2 regions of the Alteromonas sp. AWQ4_252 genome follow, and region 2 is predicted to be linked to the other one. Evidence: predicted binding sites of a transcription regulator. Region 2 holds the regulator's gene; the other holds the start of a gene.
What was found. Region 2 encodes FliA, which starts transcription of late flagellar genes. Its sites were predicted from a motif close to CTAAAGNTNNNNNNNNNNNNGCCGATA; they were not measured.

Region 1 (7,719 bases), 2.3 Mb from region 2:
TAACCTTGCGGCCGTACTCCCCAGGCGGTCTACTTAGCGCGTTAGCTTCGCTACGCACGAATTAAATTCACACACAGCTAGTAGACAGCGTTTACGGTGTGGACTACCAGGGTATCTAATCCTGTTCGCTACCCACACTTTCGGACATGAGCGTCAGTCTTTGGCCAGGGAGTCGCCTTCGCCACTGATGTTCCTCCAGATATCTACGCATTTCACCGCTACACCTGGAATTCCACTCCCCTCTCCAAGACTCTAGTCTGCCAGTTCTAAATGACCATCCCAGGTTGAGCCCGGGGCTTTCACATCTAGCTTAACAAACCGCCTGCGTCCGCTTTACGCCCAGTAATTCCGATTAACGCTCGCACCCTCCGTATTACCGCGGCTGCTGGCACGGAGTTAGCCGGTGCTTCTTCTGTTGTTAACGTCACAGCTGGCAGGTATTAACTACCAACCTTTCCTCACAACTGAAAGTGCTTTACAACCCGAAGGCCTTCTTCACACACGCGGCATGGCTGCATCAGGGTTTCCCCCATTGTGCAATATTCCCCACTGCTGCCTCCCGTAGGAGTCTGGGCCGTGTCTCAGTCCCAGTGTGGCTGATCTTCCTCTCAGAACAGCTAGAGATCGTCGCCTTGGTGAGCCTTTACCTCACCAACTAGCTAATCTCACTTGGGCCTCTCTTCAGGTAGGAGCCTAAGCCCCCTTTGGTCCGTAGACGTTATGCGGTATTAGCAGTCGTTTCCAACTGTTATCCCCCTCCCAAAGGCAAGTTCCCAAGCATTACTCACCCGTCCGCCACTCGTCAGCAAATAGCAAGCTATTCCTGTTACCGTTCGACTTGCATGTGTTAGGCCTGCCGCCAGCGTTCAATCTGAGCCATGATCAAACTCTTCAATTAAAATCGAAAAACTATTTATGAATCGTCGGTTGACACTCTTAACGAGTGCCCACACAGATTGTCTTGTTATAAATTGTTAAAGAACATTTTTGCTAACTTTCGTTAGCGGCTTCAGCGGTTTCCCCTGAAGCGGGACGCGCATTCTACGCGTTTCGTTTTCAGTGTCAACAACTTTTTGAAAATTAATTTCTAAAGTGTTTTCCGTGAAAACCGTCATTAAAAGCTTAAGTTAAGTATTAATAACGACTTCTTCGTTTCTCGCTAGGCGTTCCCCGTCGAAGTGGTGCGCATTCTACGCATCAGAGATTTTTCGTCAACCCCTTTTTTATCCTTTTTAGTGATTTTTTGTAATAAACACCTTAAACGCCTAGTTTTCCTACAATTCCCTTTTTGACACTAGCCTTTAGTCTACTATTTCATCAGATCGTTGTTCAAATTGTTACAAATGAGTAAACTATAAACAGCCTCCACCGTTCACAAAAAATAATTAAGGTAGGTATATGAAAGTAGGCTTTGTTCCATGCGCAATTATTAGCGCGGTTTTCGCTGTAGCAGGCTATGTGATTTTTTCTTCTGTCAGTTTTGAAGATTCCTTACCAATCACGGTTGCTATTTCTTTATTTGTTAGTGGTATTGTTACCCCATGGTTGGCTTCTTTATTTAATGCTTCTTCGCAAGTTAAGTCTGAACCCTCTCGTTCAGATACTGTATCGAATGCTGAAACTGCAACTTTGTATGTTGGAAATTTGCCGTATAAGGCAAATGAAGATGCGGTTAAAGAGTACTTCGATAACTTTATTAATGTGCAAAGTGTTCGTTTAATGAAAGATCGTCGAACCGGGAAACGTAAAGGTTACGGTTTTATAGAAGTGGTGACCGCCGATATAGATGCTGCAATTGGTCAGTTAAATGACAAGGTGTTTTTAGAAAGAACACTCAAAGTACGTGCAGCAAGGGAAAAAGGTGAATCTGATTCCGAAGATTGATAGACAAAATCTAAAAACCCCGGTCATGCCGGGGTTTTTATTATCTGACAAAAATTTACTTTGATTACTGCTCTGCACTTGGCTCGCTAATTGGTTGCGTCTTTTGTTGTTCCGGAATGGCTTCTAGCAAACGCTGATTAAACGAGTGAAAACGATTTATTGCTGAAACTAAATCAGGCACCTGCACATCTTTCATCTCATTGATGATTCCGTTGATAAGAGAATTGAAATCTTCTCCTGACGCCAACTTTTCAGTTGCGTTTTCAAATACGCTCAGCATTTTATCAAGATACTGGGCAATTGGGCGAGCTTCATCTCCGTGAGAACCACTTTCAGAGCCTTCTTTATAATGCTGAATTTCACCATAAGTTTTTACAACTTCAGTCTGCTGAACTCTGTTCATTTGAAGAGCATAGCCAACCAGTTCTTCATCGTCGTAACCAATTTCTAATGCCTGCTCAAAAGCGGAATCTATATCTCCAGAATAAAAAGTATCAGCAAGATCGTTTATCGAGCCCACTAGATCAGCGATTGCAGTTAACTCGCCATCATCCAACTCACCTTTTAAAGAAAAGCTTATACCCTGACTTTCAAAGTAGCTATAGTTCTCAGAGACAGCTGTCGCACCCAGCTGTTGGTTATCAGTTGAACCAGCATCACTGTTTATAGGGTTACTGCTACTCACCTGGCGCTGATATTGATATGACTGACTACTTTCAAAACTTAGCGTTATTTCATCGCCATCTCGCGTACGAATAAGCAAACTTGCCGAAGCGGCGTTTGAAGCACTTGCGCTCACCCCACCTTCAACAGCTTGTGTAGACATATCGCTATTCTTATTAAGCAGTTTATTCTCCAGATCAATCAATCGATTCTCAATAAGCGCTTGGCTGCGGTCGATTCCCGTTGCAATGTCGTCATTCATAAGACCACCAATATCTCGCTGAGCCAGCGCTATACCGCGGGACACACCCTCTCTTGCCTGCGAAAAAAGACCGTCTAATTTTTCAGTATCGGCGCCGCTGTCTGCCGCTCCCTGAATAACACCACCAACAAAACGCATAACGTTTGTTGCAACAGCTTCAAAATCAAACAGAGAAGCTTCTTTCTCTTTGGCCTCATCAGAATTTTTACCGAACTTACCTTTCTGTCCATCCACGGTAATTTGTGATTCCATCGATGAACTGTATACTTTTAAACCGATGGATGTCTGCGAAGCACTCATGCTAACCGAAGCATTCTGACTTTGTTGAAACTCAGCTGCTTGTCGAAGCCCTTCCTGTTGCAACTGTTTCTTCATTGCCTTAACTGGGTCGTCCACTGACTTTTGCTCAGTAACAACGGGCTTTTGCTCACCAACAAATGCCTTGATATCACCTACGTTCATAATCTTGTCCTCACTATCCTCTCTAGTTATATCGGCCGTACCAAGGAATTGTTTAATTTTAATGCAATATTTTCTTGTTGATTGCACAATATGAGAAACGCTCTACAATGCGCAGCCCATACTCGAATGCAAAATGAACCTGTTTAATATGCAAAAACACAGTCAGGAATACACAGCGCAACTTGAAGAAAAGACGCAACGACTAACGCGCTTACTGAGTCGTTTTGACAGCCCACCATTATCTGTTTTTAGCTCTCAGGAAGTTGGGTATCGCATGCGGGCTGAGTTTCGCGTTTGGCATGATGATAATGATCTGTATCACATTATGTTTGATAGCGAGACCAAAGAAAAATATCGCGTTGACCAATTTCCACCTGCGAGTAAGACTATTAATGCAGCAATGAAAGCACTGATAGACGCAGTTCGTCCAAATACCATATTACGTAAAAAGCTCTTTCAGGTGGATTATCTAACAGGCTTGTCCGGTGAACTTGTGATCAGCCTGCTATATCACCGTCAGCTTGATGATGAGTGGGAAGGCGAAGCCTTATTGCTGAAAGAATCACTGGCAGAACAATTTGGTACAGTGAATATTATTGGGCGAGCCAGAAAGCAGAAAAAATTAATCGGCAATGATTTTATCATCGAAAAATTGCCCGTTCATAACCGCGATTTCTTATTCAAGCATATCGAGAATAGCTTCACGCAGCCCAACGCGGCCGTTAATTGCAACATGATTGAATGGGCGCTTTCAGTTTGCCAGCACAATAACGGAGATCTTCTGGAAATGTACTGTGGTGCAGGGAATTTCTCTTTGCCAATGGCGAGTCGTTTCAGACGCGTTATTGGCACTGAAATCGCCAAGCCATCTGTTCAGGCCGCGCAGTTTAACATTCAAGCTAATGGAATCGAAAACGTTGATATCGTGCGACTATCAGCAGAGGAATTTACCGAGGCATTGAAAACAGGCAGGACGTTTTCGCGATTAAATGGCATTGAACTTAGTGGTTACAACTTCACCACAGTGTTAGTGGACCCACCCCGTGCAGGCCTTGACATTGCTTCGCTAAAGATGATTCAGGATTACGACGAAATCATTTATGTATCCTGTAACCCAGATACCCTGGCAGAAAATCTCGAGACATTAACTCAGACACATACCATCGAAGCTTCGGCCTTATTCGATCAGTTTCCCTTTACTCATCATATAGAGGCAGGAGTAAAACTGGTTAAAAGATCGCAGAGTTAATTATAAAACCTCTTTTGATCGGTAATGGCTTGCGCCCAATTGAACGAAACGCAATTGGGCTTTAACCCGCGCACCGATATCCTGTCTCAAGGCGACATCCACTTCCAAGGCTTCAGCGCCAGCGCTAAACACTAACCTGACCATCGCTTCTGCCTGTAAGCTGGCAAGCTGATGCTCTACCCCTTGTCTCTCGATAATATAATCAGCCAATTCTTCAATAAAATGCTGAATTTCACGCAATACGGCCATGCGATACGCTGTTGAAGTACCAGTATGTTCTCTTAAGAGCAAGCGGAACACGTTTGTATTAGCCGTTATAAACTCCATAAATGTATCTACCGACGTGTCTATGACACCACCTCCAGACGCAATTCTCCGCCGCGCCTGCCGCATAAGTTGGCGAAGCGCTAAACCCGCTTCGTCTACCAGTGTTAATCCGAGTTCATCGATGTCTTTGAAATGCCGATAAAAGGATGTGGGAGCAATACCCGCTTCTCTTGAGACTTCTCTCAAACTAATCGCGGACAAACTGCGCTGCGCATCAAGTAAGCCAAAAGCAGCATTGATTATATTTTGCCGTGTTTTGAGTTTTTGTTCTTGTCTCGACATCCTTTACTCCAGTCAGCGCGAATCGTGGATCATAGTTTACCTTATAACGCTGGTGATGCGACCCTTGTTAAACCCTACCTGCAAAATAAAACTTTCCCCAACTCAAAGAGTTAAAGTTTGTGATTGTCCCCCGTGTAAATATTGGTCTATGTTTTAGTGGTAAAAACAGTGATTTCACTTGCTTGATCGCAGGGAAAAGGCTAAATTAGCGTACAGTTGTAAGCTGAGTTTGAAACATGAAAAAACCTCGAATTATTCTCACAAATGTACTGGTATTTATTATTACCGGTGCTATAGCCCTGCTCGGAGTACCCTTGTGGGCTTTAACCGTTGGTTTTGATACCACGGAAGTTGTTGTGGCCATCTGCCTTTTTTACTTTACCGGTATGTCAATCACCGCCGGGTATCATCGTTTGTGGTCTCACAAAACATACGATGCGAATATTGGCGTTCGGGTCATCCTCGCAATTGGTGGGGCCATGGCACTGCAAAACAGTATCTTACATTGGTCGTCTGATCATCGAATTCATCATCGTCACGTTGACAATAACGATCATGACCCATACTCCGCCAAACGTGGATTGTGGTTCGCTCATATTGGCTGGATGCTGAGGGAGTACCAGTCCCATCGTTATGACGATTACAACAACTGCCGTGATCTACAAAAAGATCCTGTCGTTATGTGGCAACACAAATACTATTTACCGATTGTACTTGCCGCGAACTTTGGGATTACCGGTTTGTTGGGATGGATTAATGGTGATGTACTGAGCATGATGCTTTTCGCCGGTGTCTTCCGCTTATTTCTTGTGCATCACGTAACTTTTTTCATAAATTCACTGGCTCACTATTGGGGCAGCCAGCCCTACACCGATAAAAATACAGCCAGAGACAATGGTATTCTGGCCTTTTTTACCTTCGGAGAAGGTTATCATAATTATCATCATATCTTTGAGTACGACTACCGCAATGGTATTCGTTGGTGGCAATTTGACCCAACGAAATGGCTAATTAAAGGGCTCTCGTTTATTAGGTTAACGTCTAACTTACGCAAAGTACCTGAAGAGCGAATTGAGAAAGCCAGGGCTGCCATGCAACTGCAGAAGACTAGTGCAAAACTTGCAGCAATCCCCGACGCAGACGAGTTACTGGTAAAAGTTCAACAGGAATACGATTTACTGGTGCAAAAAATGACAGCCTACTACGAAGCGAAGAAGCGCCTGATGACTATTCGCAAAAGGCATTTGGCAAGAAGCGTCGAACGGCTGGAAATAGATTTTCACTATAAGGAGTTAAAACACGCACTGGCCTTGCAAAAGGAAAAATGGTTACAACTGCAATCCCTGGCCCCGCAGTTCGCGTAGTTTACGTTGCGTCATTATTGAGATGGCGCAATGAGCCTTTTCCAGTATTTGTTATCCAGTGCGAATAGCTTGTACGTGATAACCGAAAATAGTGTAAATACCTTTTCCATTCATATCTCACTGCCCTAACAGAACGGCTGGATTGCCGGGTATTACCTTTCGTCAAAAACCTTGTCCCAATTTTACTTTTGCTAAGATCATGAAAATATTGCTAGACTTTGATTCAGCAGGCTGAAGTGTCCGCTTTGTCCTAATCTCTCTAATCGGGAACCTCATTATTCTGAGTGTATATTAGTTATGACCAAAAAAAGTACTAAAACAGAACCTGTTTACCAATATGATGCTGTTGTAATTGGCACCGGGCCTGGGGGAGAAGGTGTGGCCATGCAATTGGCTAAAGCAGGCAAAACCGTTGCCGTGGTCGAGCGCTATAATGCAGTGGGTGGAGGCTGTACCCATTGGGGAACGATACCTTCAAAAGCATTAAGGCATTCTGTCAGCAGGTTAATTGAATTTAACAACAACCCCCTGTTTTCAGAAAGTTCTCGCAACCGGCATATGACATTTGCTGAGGTAATGAGTCATGCAAGTGGTGTTATTCGCAGCCAATCAAAACTCAGAGCGTCTTTTTATGATCGTAACCGCGTAACTCTGATCCACGGCGAAGCTCGCTTTTTAGACGCCAATACAATTCAGATAGTAAAAGCAGACGGCTCAACTGACCAAATAACAGCTGCACAAATTGCCATTGCCACCGGCTCCCGTCCCTACTGCCCAGAAGATATAGATTTTAACCACCCACGAATCTACAACTCCGACACAATTCTCTCTTTGAAACATGAACCGCATAACATCATTATATATGGTGCAGGTGTCATTGGTTCCGAGTACGCCAGTATTTTCAGAGGAATGGGCGTAAAAGTTGATTTGGTGAATATGCGTGACAGACTCCTTTCCTTTTTGGATGCAGAAATATCAGATGCGATTAGCTACCACTTATGGAATAACGGAGTAGTGATCAGGCATATGGAGAGCTACAAGTCTGTAGAAGGTCGCGAAGACTCTGTCATTGTAAACCTCGAATCAGGAAAGCGAATGCGCGCTGATTGCTTGTTATTTGCCAACGGTCGAACAGGTAATACAGACATGTTGAATTTGGAAGCGGTTGGGTTAAAAGCGGATTCCAGAGGACAATTAAAAGTCGATGGTAACTACCGTACCAGTGT
Region 2 (7,719 bases):
CAGAGTGGGGAGCCTGGATGTTCATCTCGGCTGTAACCTTATCTCTGGCACCCATTGTTTCTTTGCTTATCGTCAATCTGGCTTTTGGGGTTATGACAAAAGCAGCGCCACAACTCAATATCTTCAGTATTGGTTTTTCCATAGCCCAAATCATGGGTCTTATCATCATATGGATAACCCTGGATAACTTTACGTCTCACTTTGCCAGTCAATGGCAACGCGCTCAGCAATTTATGTGCGAGTTATTACAACTATGCCCTGTGTAAGGTAATCAGGTATGGCTGACGAACAGGAAAAAACAGAAGACCCCACGGGGAAAAAACTTGATGACTCCCGAAAAAAGGGACGCTTGGCAAGGTCTCGTGAATTGTCAACAGCCCTTGTGCTGGTTGTTAGCGGTGTTATGTTTCTGGTGATGGGAGGTACAATCGCTCAGGCTGTTTTTACTATGATGAAGGGCATGTTTCAACTCTCGCGCTCACAAACTTACGACACTACGTATATGTTTCAAGCCTGGGGTTTGGCGTTTACGTCGGTAGCAGGACCGGTGCTTACATACATGATAGTGGCAATGATCGCGGGTATTTACGGTTCTATTGCACTGGGTGGGTACAACTTCACCTGGTATTCTGCGAAACCAAATTTCGCCAAAATGAATCCGCTGGCGGGGTTCAAACGCATGTTTGGCATCAATGGTTTAGTTGAATTACTTAAGGCTTTCGCCAAGTTTTTGGTAATCGGTTCCCTGGCTTTTGGCGCATTACTTTACTTCCAGGACGAAGCCTTGCATCTGGATATGGAATTGTATCCGCGAAACCTGTTTCATGCCCTCGATATGCTGGGTTGGGCTTTTCTAATAATGACTCTGGGGATGATTCCCATAGCTGCCTTCGATGTGCCTTATCAACTGTATAAGCACAACAAAGAAATGAAAATGTCTAAACAGGAAGTGAAGGACGAACGAAAAAACGCCGATGGTAATCCACAGGTAAAAAGTCGCATCCGAAAACTGCAATATCAGGCTGCTGCCCGGCGAATGATGCAGGAAGTGCCACAGGCAGACGTGGTTGTGACTAACCCGACGCATTACGCAGTGGCGCTAAAATACGATGACAATGGCGGTAGAGCACCTGTGGTGGTTGCTAAAGGTGTTGATGAGCTGGCTATGCACATACGAAAAATTGCCGATGCCCATGAAGTGCCCATTGTGCCTTCGCCTATGCTGGCCCGAGCCATTTATTACTCCACCGAGGTGGAGCACGAAATTCCTCACAAATTGTTTATGGCTGTCGCTCAGGTGTTGGCATATGTATTTCAGTTGCGCGCATTTAAAGCGGGTAAGGGCAAGCGGCCTAAGCCGCTTAAAAAAGATTTGCCGATTCCTCCCGAATTGCGTCGTTAAACCACTAGGTTCGTGCAAAGTGGCATGGTAGTTGTAAATCCCTCTACAGACTCGAATTGAGCGTCAATTTTCTGTTAGCGAGATTTTCATACCATGCAGTTATCCGGTTATCTTCAGCGGTTTGATAAAAACCAGTTGCAAACCTTTACCAACGGAATGGGCGCCCCGGTGGTACTTTTGGCAATCATGGGGATGGTTATTTTACCCATGCCGCCATTTCTACTGGATGTACTATTTAGTTTTAATATTGCGTTGAGCCTGGTTATCATTCTGGTCGCTGTGTTTACACAAAAACCTGTGGATTTTGGCATTTTCCCCTTAGTGTTGCTTATTGCGACCGTACTGCGCCTGGCGCTAAACGTAGCATCCACGCGAGTTGTACTGTTATATGGCCACGAGGGAGGGGACGCAGCCGGTAAAGTGATTGAAGCTTTTGGCGCGGTTGTGATCGGCGGCAACTATGCGGTGGGTGTAGTGGTGTTCGCAATTCTCCTTATCATTAACTTTAAAGTGGTTACCGCAGGTGCCGGCCGTATTTCAGAAGTAAGCGCCCGCTTTACTCTCGACGCTATGCCCGGTAAACAAATGGCTATTGATGCCGACCTCAACGCCGGTTATATCGACCAGGATGAAGCCCGTAATCGTCGTGAAGAAATTACCGCAGAAGCAGACTTCTATGGCTCCATGGATGGTGCGTCAAAATTCGTCAAAGGGGACGCTGTAGCAGGCTTATTTATTATGCTTATCAACATTGTTGGTGGCTTATTTATCGGTATGATTCAGCACGATCTCTCTTTTGGTAATGCCCTTGAGGTTTACACCATTCTAACCATTGGTGATGGACTGGTCGCACAAATTCCCTCTTTGCTGCTTTCTGTTGCCACCGCCATTATTGTGACGCGGGAAAACGAAACCCAAGAGATGGGTAAAGAGATCCGCACGCAGTTAGGTAACCCTCGGGCGCTTTATATTGCCGCAGCGGTATTGTTTGTCATGGGCATTGTGCCAGGCATGCCTCATCTGGCGTTTTTGGGCTTTGCGGCAATAGCCGCTGGTTATGCATACTGGCAAGGCACCCAAGCCAAGAAAGCGGCGCAGAAGCCGAGTGTACCCGCTAAATCAGAAGCCAGTGAGCAGCTTGCGCCGGAAGTGAAGGAACTTGGGTGGGATGACGTCCAGCAAGTAGATACTATTGGTCTGGAGGTTGGTTATCGTCTTATACCACTGGTGGATAAGAGCCAGGGCGGTGAGCTGTTGACCCGAATAAAAGGGGTACGCAAAAAGTTATCCCAAGAGCTGGGCTTCTTGGTACCTCCTGTGCATATTCGGGATAATTTAGACCTGGACCCCAACGCGTATACCATCGCCATGTTAGGGGTGACAATCGGAGACTCTCAGGTTAGTCATGATGAGGAGCTAGCCATTAACCCCGGACAAGTATTTGGCCAGCTTGATGGGCGCCCCACGACAGACCCTGCCTTTGGCCTCGACGCGGTATGGATACGACCTAATCAACGTGAGCATGCACAAACGCTCGGTTATACAGTGGTAGATGCTGCCACCGTAGTGGCTACACATCTTAGTCAGTTGCTTAGTAATAATGCATACCAACTGTTAGGGCACGAGGAAACACAGCAGTTACTTGATATGTTGGCAAAACAAAGTCCAAAACTAGTGGAAGGTCTGGTGCCCGATATCTTGCCGTTAAGCACGGTAGTTAAAGTACTGCAAACCTTGTTATTTGAAGGTGTACCTATCCGCGATATGCGTACTATTGTGCAAACCCTTTCTGAGTATGGCCCCCGCAGTCAGGACCCGGATGTATTGGTGTCTGCGGTCAGAATTTCCCTTAAGCGCCTCATTGTCCAAGAGATTAGTCAGGGCAATAAAGAAGTACCTGTCATAACTCTGGCACCTGAGTTGGAACAAATGTTGCACCAGTCACTGCAAGCAGGTGGTGAAGACGGTGCTGGCATAGAGCCAGGCCTAGCCGACAGACTACAGCAGTCTCTGCAACAGGCCGCACAACAGCAAGAGTTGGAAGGCGAGCCTGCAGTACTGTTGACATCAGGTATGTTAAGGCCCGTTTTATCTCGTTTCCTCAAGTATTCAGTAGCGGGATTACACGTTTTGTCTTATCAGGAAATACCAGATGACAAACAAATTAAAATTGTCAGCTCAGTGGGTCAATAATCTGACACCGGGTGTGGAGAAGGTGAAATGAAGATCAGACGTTTTTTTGGTAAGGACATGCGCGAGGCACTTAGCCAGGTTAAGGCTGAACTGGGGAGTGATGCAGTTATCATGTCCAACAGAAAAGTCGCAGATGGCATTGAGCTCGTTGCGGCGTATGACAAGGAACCGGAAGCTAAGCTGAAGCTTACACCCCGCCATGAAACAGCAAAGACTTCGCAACCTAAAGCGACACCTACATTGAGCGAAATAATTGGTGATGACGGCTCCGATAGCCTCAGGGCATTACTAGAGAAACAAACGGCATCTGCGGCGACGCAAAGCCAGCAGACTCCGGCATTTTCTGCATCTCAACAACAGCCTGCAAATGGACCTTCAAGCGATATGATGTTTGGCGATGATGATTCTTTATTTTCAGGCGATGTGTCGCAAGCTGAATCGGTTTTAGACAAGCCGGTATCACAAATGAATCCGGGGTTTAGTGCCCCGCAAAATGTAGCCCAGTCTCCATCAGCGAGTAACGAGTTAGACGGTATTAAAGCTGAGCTGGCCTCATTGCGAAGCGTACTACAGCATCAGGTGGCAGATCTTATGGACGCAAAAAAGCGTCAGCAGAAGCCTGTTCACAGCTACCTTATGCAGCGATTAACGGGTATGGGGCTGAGTTCCACTCTTGCTGAGCAGCTGGTTCATTATACTCCGGGTCATTACACCGAGAGGGAAGCCTGGATTTACCTTCTTAATCTTTTAGCTAATCGCGTTAATGTCAGTGGTAATGATATCCTTAATCAGACCGGCATAGTGGCTTTGGTTGGACCTACTGGTACTGGAAAAACCACTACAGTGGCAAAACTTGCAGCTCGGTACGCACAAAAATACGGTGCCGAACAAGTGGCCATGATAACAATAGATACTTATCGAATCGCAGCTTATGAGCAATTGGCTACTTATGGAAAAATTATTGGGTGCACTACGAGAAAAGCACAAAGTAGTGAAGAATTATCTGAGCAACTCTTTCAGTTACGCCATAAACGTCTAATATTAATAGATACGGCAGGCTTCAGTCAGCGGGATAGTCGTTTAATTAAACAACTTGGGCAATTTAACAGCGGTCAAGTGCAACCTGTTCGTAAATACCTGGTTGCGCAAGCAAATACCCAATATCCTGCATTACAGCGTATAATTGCAGCATACAATTCAGTGAAGCTCGATGGTTGTATATTCACAAAAGTGGATGAATGCTACAGTTTAGGTGAAGTACTGAGTATCGCGGTAGAACAACAACTGCCAGTTAGTTATGTTACAGACGGGCAGCAGGTGCCTGAAGATATTAAAATTGCTGATGCAAAATCTCTGGTTTCCGCAGCAGCAAAGCTTTATAAAAAGTATGGTTTAGACCATACTAAGTGTAATCACGCAGTTAATTCAGTTCAGGCAGTATGATCGAAGATCAAGCGAGTAGCTTACGAAAGATGAATCAGTCAAGCCTCATTAAGGTTATCGCCGTCACCGGCGGCAAAGGTGGTGTTGGGAAAACCAACATTACATTGAATACAGCTATTGCGATGGCGAAGCAGGGAAAGCGGGTTATGGTGCTGGACGCCGACCTGGGTCTTGCCAACGTCGACGTGATGTTGGGTTTGCGAGTGGAGAGAAACCTCTCTCATGTGCTATCCGGCGAATGTACGCTGGATGACGTGCTCGTTACCGGGCCCCATGGGATAAAAATTGCGCCGGCCACATCGGGCACTCAGGCCATGACAGAGTTGTCTCCTACCGAGCACGCGGGGTTAATCCGAGCATTCAGTGAGCTCCGTTCGCAAATCGATGTGTTAATTGTCGATACCGCTGCTGGTATTTCCGACATGGTGCTCAGTTTTTCCCGTGCATCTCAGGATATTATGGTGGTTGTTTGTGATGAACCCACATCACTGACTGATGCCTATGCTCTCATTAAAATTCTCAATCGCGAACACGGTGTTTTTAAATTTAAAATCGTGGCTAATATGGTCAGAGACATACGTGAAGGACAGGAATTATTCAGTAAACTTTCAAAAGTAACAGGGCGTTTTCTCGATGTAGCGCTAGAATTAGTGGCAACTGTTCCTTTTGATGAGAATATCCGTCGTGCCGTTCGCAAACAAACTTCTATTGTCGATGCTTACCCAGCTTCACCGGCGGCGCTTGCTATTACTCAATTGGCCACCAAGGCGATTAGTTGGCCTGTTCCGGCGCAACCGGGCGGTCACCTTGAATTTTTCATTGAGCAATTGGTTACCAAGCAAGCGGTAGGTGAGCAACGTTGAATAGTAAAGCGGCAGCCTATCAGCAACAATCTGATAAAGCCCAGTTGGTCGAGCGCCATGCGCCCCTTGTCAAGCGCATTGCTCACCACCTTATTGCCCGTCTTCCAGCCAGTGTTATCGTTGACGATCTCATTCAGTCAGGAATGATAGGGCTACTTGAGGCAGCAAAAAATTTCGATGGTTCTAAAGGCGCGAGTTTCGAAACTTTCGCAGGGATCCGCATTCGCGGTGCTATGCTTGATGAGATTAGAAAAGGCGATTGGACGCCGCGTTCCGTCCACAAAAACAGCCGAGCTATTACCGATGCAATCAATCAGGTCGAAAGAGAAACAGGAAGAGATGCGCGAGATACGGAAATTGCTGCTAAGCTAAATGTCAGTATCCATGCTTACCATCAAATGCTCAACGAAGTAAACGCTGGTAAGTTGGTTGGTATAGAAGATTTAGGCGTTTCTGAAGATGTTATCAGCATAGAGCAAAATAAGGGCAACGATTCACCCTTAGAAGACCTCATGCAAGGTGCTTTTCAGAAAGCGCTGGCACACGCAATTACAACGTTGCCAGAACGAGAGGCAATTGTCCTTTCCTTGTACTATGATGAAGAACTGAATTTAAGGGAAATTGGTGAAGTTCTTGACGTGAGTGAGTCAAGGGTGAGCCAAATTCACAGCCAGGCTATGCTAAAACTAAAAGCACGAATGCAGTCATGGCAGGCTGAAGAATAAAGCAAACATACGAATATCAATAACAACTGAACATTCCTCAACGGAGGCTATTTTGGACAAGAGCATGAAAATTCTTGTTGTGGATGACTTTTCTACAATGAGACGAATCATAAAGAACCTTCTAAAAGACTTAGGTTTTTCTAATATTCAGGAAGCAGATGATGGCAGTACTGCACTTCCCATGCTCCAACAGGGCGACTTTGATTTTGTCGTAACAGATTGGAACATGCCGGGAATGCAAGGTATCGACTTGCTTCGTGCCATTCGTGCCGACGATAAACTGAAGCACTTGCCTGTATTGATGGTAACTGCTGAAGCGAAGAAAGAGCAAATCGTCGCTGCTGCACAGGCAGGTGTTAATGGCTATGTGGTAAAACCATTTACAGCAGGAACGCTTAAGGAAAAACTCGATAAGATTTTTGAGCGCTTAGGTTAATCCAGCCGCGCCCCAGAGAAGAGGATTACTGGATGATACCAACAAAAAAAGTACCTATCTCGCTCGAAGAAGCAAAGCAACTGGTTACCTATTTAGAGCAGGGAGATGAAGATTCAGCCAATTCACTATTGGAAGTAGTCTCCGCAAAAGAGTCTGTCGAATTGTTTGCCGAAGTGGGAAAGTTGACTCGTCAACTTCACGACGCACTTAATAGTTTTCAACTTGATGAGCGCATTGCTGGCCTTGCCAATGACGATATCCCGGATGCGCAAACACGCCTTACCTACGTAATTGAAGAAACGGAAAAAGCAGCGAATACAACCATGGACGCTGTGGAATCCTGCATGCCTATCGCTGAGGCGCTGTCGGAGAAAATTGGCAGTATTGAGCCTGAGTGGAAAAAATTAATGACCCGTCAGATCGAGCTGGGTGAGTTCAAGTCGCTGTGTCTCGATATTGATACCTTATTTACGCAAACCTCAACTGATGCGTCAAAACTGACCAGTTTATTAACAGAAGTATTAATGGCACAAGGCTATCAGGATCTTACCGGGCAGGTAATTCGCCGTGTCATTGACCTTGTAAAAGAGGTCGAAGACAGTTTGGTAAATATGCTGACTGTATTTGGAGAAAAAGAAGGCCAACCATCGCCTGCTA

Region 1: a site for FliA is predicted at 3,301-3,327, ahead of ACXACM_RS19535 (DUF5610 domain-containing protein). Genes of this name have one in related genera too.

What each region holds. Positions count from the first base shown of each region.
Region 1 is NZ_JBSWSV010000001.1:4,468,314-4,476,032, forward strand. It holds rRNA gene ACXACM_RS19525 (16S ribosomal RNA) at 1-898, opposite strand, end outside; gene ACXACM_RS19530 (RNA recognition motif domain-containing protein) at 1,399-1,884, shown strand; gene ACXACM_RS19535 (DUF5610 domain-containing protein) at 1,949-3,271, opposite strand; gene trmA (tRNA (uridine(54)-C5)-methyltransferase TrmA) at 3,420-4,520, shown strand; gene fabR (HTH-type transcriptional repressor FabR) at 4,521-5,129, opposite strand; gene ACXACM_RS19550 (acyl-CoA desaturase) at 5,366-6,493, shown strand; gene sthA (Si-specific NAD(P)(+) transhydrogenase) at 6,791-7,719, shown strand, end outside.
Region 2 is NZ_JBSWSV010000001.1:2,191,980-2,199,698, forward strand. It holds gene fliR (flagellar biosynthetic protein FliR) at 1-266, shown strand, start outside; gene flhB (flagellar biosynthesis protein FlhB) at 278-1,402, shown strand; gene flhA (flagellar biosynthesis protein FlhA) at 1,496-3,595, shown strand; gene flhF (flagellar biosynthesis protein FlhF) at 3,623-5,038, shown strand; gene ACXACM_RS09715 (MinD/ParA family ATP-binding protein) at 5,035-5,901, shown strand; gene ACXACM_RS09720 (RNA polymerase sigma factor FliA) at 5,898-6,626, shown strand; gene cheY (chemotaxis response regulator CheY) at 6,679-7,062, shown strand; gene ACXACM_RS09730 (protein phosphatase CheZ) at 7,095-7,719, shown strand, end outside.